One region of the Rhizobium sp. CB3090 genome, then DNA from elsewhere that is predicted to be linked to it. Evidence: predicted binding sites of a transcription regulator. Region 1 holds the regulator's gene; the other holds the start of a gene.
What was found. Region 1 encodes LexA, which represses DNA repair genes until DNA is damaged. Its sites were predicted from a motif close to TGTTCNNNNTGTGTTCNG; they were not measured.

Region 1 (3,306 bases):
AGCTTTGCCTTCACCGTCCTTCCCGGTCGGCAAACCTACATCCGGCGGCAAGCCTATACCATGATCCGCGACGCCTTCATGGAAAACGGTATCGAATTCGCTCAGCCGACTGTCCAAGTGGGCGGGGAGGAGAAATCCGACGTCGCTGCCGCCGCTTTGACGATGCACAAAAAGAGAACCGCTGAACAGATGCCACAATCGCCGGCGCCACCGACGTGAAACATTCGCGTGAGATCGGCCCCCTCGCTCACACTGAGGCGCTTCCTCGGCGAAGCAACTCCCCGAACCTGATAGCGGACAACGTTGGATAGGAAGGAGATCAAGCGTGCTGAACGACCAGCTAACGTCTGCTGCCGCACACGTTATTCAAATAGCGCTGACGCCGGTCTTTTTGCTGGCCGGCACTGCCGGGTGTCTGAATGTCTTCTCGGCCAGGCTCGCTCGCGTCTCCGACCGGGTCAACAGCCTTTTCGAACGGGTGACCTCGGAGGACCCGGATGAAACGCGATTGCTGCAACTCTACTATCTGCGGCGGCGAACATTGGCGCTCGAGATTGCTGTCCTGCTCGGCACGGCATCCGGTGTGTGCACATGCCTTGCGACGCTCGGCCTCATGAGCGGAGCGATTCGCCAGCAATTCCGCGAGCAGATGCTGCTCTGGTTCTTCGGCCTTGCCGTCATCGCGCTCATGGGCGCTTTTGTGGCCTTCCTCTTCGAAATGATTCTGGCTGGGCACAGCATGCTGAGGCAGATCGCAAACGATCGCACCTTGCTCGAACATAGGCACAGGAGTTCGAGAAAGGAATCAACCTATTGAAATCAGGTCCAATTTACTAGTGACTGCGCCAGTCTCAGCCGCTCTGAAATCCGATCTTCCTTGCCTAATCTGCAGCTTGCTCTCCATCGTTCGTAGAGCATCGTCCTCCAAAGAGCTTATTGAGCAAACAACGCGGCTTTTCATTGCTTTTGGGATGGGTCGCTTCCGACCGGCGAAATTTTACGCTGCGAGTTTTCGCATATATTTCCGCCGCTTAGCGCGTAGACATCGGGAAAATCCATCCGGCCAGGACTTGTTATGTTCCCGTTTATTTGATGCGCTTACAAAATCTTCACCAAAATTTAAGGGCTTGCGGAACACATATGGAACATATAGTGTTCGTTCTGGATTTGTTTCACGACGCCTTCTCAGTCCCGAGGTTCAAAACGATGTTGACGCGCAAGCAGCAGGAACTGCTTCTCTTCATTCACGAGCGCATGAAGGAGTCCGGTGTTCCGCCATCTTTCGATGAGATGAAAGATGCGCTGGACCTTGCGTCCAAGTCCGGCATTCACCGTCTCATCACAGCTTTGGAAGAGCGCGGCTTCATACGCCGCCTCCCGAACCGGGCCCGGGCACTGGAGGTCATCAAGCTGCCGGAGGCCTATAGCCCGAGCCTACAGCCGCGCCGCGGCTTTTCGCCAAGCGTCATCGAGGGCAGCCTTGGCAAGCCGCAGCTTGTGCCGCCACCCGCTCCCAGCAGGCCAGTGAATGAGGAAAACAACAGTTCGGTCTCGGTCCCTGTCATGGGCCGCATCGCCGCCGGCGTTCCGATCTCGGCCATCCAGAACAATACCCACGACATCACCGTTCCCGCCGACATGCTTGGCTCCGGCGAGCACTATGCGCTGGAGGTCAAGGGTGACTCGATGATCGATGCCGGCATCTTCGACGGCGATACCGTCATTATCCGCAATGCCACGACTGCCAATCCTGGCGACATCGTCGTTGCTCTCGTCGATGATGAGGAGGCGACGTTGAAGCGGTTTCGTCGCAAGGGCGCCTCGATCGCGCTTGAAGCGGCGAACCCTGCTTACGAGACCCGCATCTTCGGGCCGGATCGTGTGAAGGTGCAAGGCAAGCTTGTCGGCCTCATTCGCCGCTATCACTGACCGGTGACACCCGTGCGATCGGCGCTCCGAAAGTGCCCGTTCGCCAGTCATAGGCGCGATGAAGGCTCCATGGCCGCGTCAGATTGTCGAACGCAGTCGTTATTGCTGGTTTGTCGGCGCTGAGGTTCATTTCGATAGCTCCCGTCCGGCGTAGCGTTGCGCCGGTAAAAAGCATCGCGCCGGAGCGGCAGCGATCCAGACGCAGCCGTACGGGAGTGACGACAATATTGGCAGTGTCGCAGGCCGCAGCGAGATAGGCAGCGTCTTCAATGGTGACAAGCATCTCACCATTCTCCAGCATTGCCACGCACCACGCACCTTTCTGGCAGGCGAAGCCGCCCTGCCCGGCATCGTCCAGTGCAGCATCCATCGCCTTTCGAACTGCGCTCTGTTCTTCGGAACTCAGGCGGCGATGCTTGTCCGATTTGCTGATTTTAGGGAGCTGGCTGTCGGGCGGAAGCATCATCGGCGGTTGCTGCTCAGTGATCGCCAGGGCTCTTTGCCACTGCCCGAAGATGAAATCGGGCGGTTTTTCACGATTGGTCGTCAACGCACCATTGCGCAGCAAGGCGACCAGCGTGCCATCCTCGGAGATCATCAGATCGGGTTTTGGGACACCGGGGCTGAGGGTCACGACGGCGACCGAACCGAGGATCACAAGCGCACCCGCATGCCGCAATCGTGTTTTCAGCAAGGTCATCAGCAAGAAGCCGGTTATGACCGTCGGAAACAGCCAGACCGGTAGCCGGCCAAAAGGAATATTGCCACCCCAAGCGGCGACCGTTTTGGCAATGGCGATGACGACATCAAGTCCCGCGCCGGTGACCTGCCAGAATGGAGCATCGACGCCAAATGGCATCAGCATCGTAGCCGCCATGCCAAATGGCATGATGATAAAGGAGACGACCGGCATCGCCGCCAGATTGGCGAGAAGACCATATGTCGCCAATCGGTGAAAATGTTCTATCGAGAAGATAGCGGTCGATGCGCCGCCGATAAAGGAAGTCGACAATATGCCTCCGAAGAAGCGCGAGACCAAGAGCAGCGGACGCATGAGCCGGAACCGGGAGAGAATGCTCTCCCGATGCGGTCTTTTCGTCCAGAGCGAATAACCGGACACCAGTGCCAACGTCGCCGCGTAAGACATCTGAAAACTTGGACCGAGTGCCTGCGACGGCGACAGAATGAGGATGACGATCGCTGACAGCGCCACATTGCGAAGGCTGAGGGATGGCCGATCGAAGAGCACGGCGACCAGCATGATCGCCATCATGATGAAAGCGCGCTCTGCCGATACCCCGAAGCCGGAAATGAGATAATAGGCCGTCACCGTGATCAACGCGCCGAAGGCTGCGATCTTCTTCGTTGGCCAAGCCT
Region 2 (3,306 bases), 600 kb from region 1:
CGACTGCAGCCCCAATTGCTGCTGCGTCTGCAGCGCCAATACCCTGCTTGATTGCTTCTCCATGTCGGCATCGACCAGCTTGCCGACGCCGCTGGTGAGCGAATCACTGAGATTGCTTGCGAATTGGTTTTGCAAGCTGACACGCGATTCCAATGAACCGAAGGCCGATCCTATGGTGTTCAATTGATGCAGCATGGCGGTGACGGTGTTGATCATATCGGTCAAGGCGCCCTGTGTGGTGTTGGCGTCGAGCGAGATTTCCACCTGCCCGCTCGTGTCGCCGTTTTGGCTGCTGATCAGCACATAGTTTTGCGCCGCTCCCGCTTCCGTCGCAAAAGCGGTGGAAGTCAGCACGCCATAGCCGCCGGTGCCGCTTGACTGATCGTCGATCAGATATCGTGCATCCGTCGATACGATCGGGCCGCTCGTCGAGCTGACGCCCTCATAGTTCAGCATGCCGATCGAAACCCTGCCGTCGGTATGGCGGATGAGGGAGCCCGGGATTTCGTGCGGCTCGGTCGGATCTTCACCGTCCTGGAGCATGACCCAGTTGACGCCGTTGAAGCTCGTCGACTGGCCGACGCTGCGAAGCTGGTCCTTGAGCTCGCTGATTTCGTCGTTGAGTTTGGTCTTGTCGACGCTGCCCTCATAGGCGGTCACCAATTTCGACCTGATCTGCGTTACGATGTCGATGGCACTGGTAATGCCGGTGGAGGCGGTACTGACCGTGGCAGCAGCAAGCCCCAGCGCATCCTGCACTGCCGAGACGGCGCCGATATCGGTGCGCGTCAATGTCGAGATCGTCCAGTAGGTGGCGTTGTCCTTCGCGGTCTGCACACGAAGGCCGGACGACATCTGACGCTGTGCGACATTCAGATTCGCCTGCGTGTTTCGAAGGACTTCAAGGGCTGTATTGACGGGGGAACTGACCCTTATGAAGGTCGAAAAAATACTCACGGCACATGAACTCCGGACACAACGATACGCAACAAATACAAGGAGACATTGGAACCATGCCGCGGGCACTCATGCGCGCGGGCCGACTGAAGTCGGCGAAGGTTGAGCCCGGCAAAAAACAGCGCCTGAACTCGAGCGGTTACAGGCACCTATGATTAGCAATCATGCTTAAAAAAGCGATAATCGAAACTGCCGATTTACCATAAATCGCCCCTCGCCCGAAAATTGGGCATCGCGTTCAGGTTGCGACTATTCTGCTGTTCTGAACGTAGCCGCCGCTTTCATGTGTTCGCGCTTGGGGATGCCAAACGGTTATTGAAAGGCTCGATTATCAGGAAATGTGCACTTTTTGTTCTATTTATCGGCTGTTTCTTTTGCCTTTCAGGGCAGAATCATTACATTGAGCCGCATGACTATCGGACATGACGACATTCCCTTCTTTGACGAGGAGCCGGAGCACGTGGCCCCGCGTCGGCCCAGCCCTGCCCCCAGCGCCGGCGGCGGCATTGCGGCCCGCGCCATGGCCGCACGCGACAGCGGCCGTCGGCCCGACTATCTCGCCGGGCTCAACGCGGAACAGGCGGAAGCGGTCGAGACGCTGGATGGGCCGGTTCTCGTGCTCGCTGGCGCCGGCACCGGCAAGACGCGAGTGCTGACGACCCGCATCGCTCATATTCTCTCCACCAATCGCGCTTTTCCCTCGCAGATCCTCGCCGTCACCTTCACCAACAAGGCCGCGCGCGAGATGAAGGAGCGCATTGCGCTGCTCGTCGGCGGCGCGGTCGAGGGCATGCCCTGGCTCGGCACTTTCCATTCAATCGGCGTCAAGCTGCTGCGCCGTCACTCCGAACTGGTCGGCCTCTCCTCGAGCTTCACCATTCTCGACACCGACGATGTCGTGCGCCTGCTCAAGCAATTGATCCAGGCCGAGGGCCTGGACGACAAGCGTTGGCCCGCCAAACAATTCGCGGGGATGATCGACACCTGGAAGAACAAGGGTCTCGGCCCGGCCGATATTCCGGAAGGCGATGCACGCGCCTTTGCCAACGGCAAGGGCCGCGAGCTCTATGCTGCCTACCAAAACCGCCTGAAGACGTTGAACGCCTGCGACTTCGGCGATCTTTTGCTGCATCCGATCAATATGTTCCGGCAGAATCCTGATATATTGAAGGATTATCACAAACGTTTCCGCTACATCCTGGTCGACGAATATCAGGACACCAACACCGCGCAATACATGTGGCTTCGCCTTCTGGCACAGCGTCAGAAGGGCGAACCGCAGAATGTTTGCTGCGTCGGCGACGACGACCAGTCGATCTACGGCTGGCGCGGAGCGGAAGTGGATAACATCCTGCGCTTCGAAAAAGATTTTCCCGGCGCCAAGGTCATCAAGCTCGAGCGCAACTACCGCTCGACCGAACACATTCTCGGCGCCGCCGCGCATCTGATCGCCCATAACGAGGGACGGCTCGGCAAGACGCTGTTCACCGATCGCTCCGATCCCGATGACATCAAGGTGCAGGTGCATGCTTCTTGGGATTCCGAGGAGGAAGCACGCGCGATCGGTGAAGAGATCGAGCAGCTTCAGCGCAACAAGCACAATCTCAATGACATGGCCATCCTCGTGCGCGCCTCCTTCCAGATGCGCGAATTCGAAGATCGCTTCGTCACGCTCGGCCTGAACTATCGCGTCATCGGCGGCCCGCGCTTCTATGAGCGCCTCGAAATCCGCGATGCCATGGCCTATTTCCGCCTCATCTGCCAGCCGGCCGACGATCTTGCCTTCGAGCGCATCATCAATACGCCGAAGCGCGGCCTCGGCGACACGACCGTGCGCGCATTGCATGATTATGCTCGCGTCCGCGACATTCCGATGCTGGCGGCGGCGGCCGATATCATCGAGACGGACGAGATGAAGCCGAAAGCGCGCAAGGCACTTTTCGACGTCGTGCAATCCTTCCGCCGCTGGCAGGGACTGCTTGAAAACACGCCGCATACCGAGCTTGCCGAGCAGATTCTCGAAGAGTCCGGCTATACCGACATGTGGAAGAACGACAAATCGGCAGAAGCGCCCGGACGGCTGGAAAACCTGAAGGAACTCATCCGCTCGATGGAAAGCTTTGAATCCATGCGCGGCTTCCTCGAACACGTCGCCCTCGTCATGGACGCCGAGCAGAACGAGGATCTGGACGCCGTCTCGATCATGACGCTGCACTCCGCCAAGGGCTTGGAATTCGACACCGTCTTCCTGCCCGGCTGGGAGGAAGGCCTGTTCCCGCACCAGCGCTCGCTTGATGAAAGTGGCCGCGCCGGTCTGGAGGAAGAACGCCGCCTCGCCTATGTCGGCCT

Region 2: a site for LexA is predicted at 1,297-1,314, ahead of QA646_RS09275 (UvrD-helicase domain-containing protein). Genes of this name have one in related genera too.

What each region holds. Positions count from the first base shown of each region.
Region 1 covers NZ_CP121662.1:1,310,148-1,313,453, reverse strand. Annotated here, with positions in the region: gene QA646_RS06435 (mechanosensitive ion channel domain-containing protein) at 1-219, shown strand, start outside; gene QA646_RS06430 (DUF2721 domain-containing protein) at 326-817, shown strand; gene lexA (transcriptional repressor LexA) at 1,207-1,929, shown strand; gene QA646_RS06420 (ComEC/Rec2 family competence protein) at 1,910-3,306, opposite strand, start outside.
Region 2 covers NZ_CP121662.1:1,909,500-1,912,805, forward strand. Annotated here, with positions in the region: gene QA646_RS09270 (flagellin) at 1-957, opposite strand, end outside; gene QA646_RS09275 (UvrD-helicase domain-containing protein) at 1,367-3,306, shown strand, end outside.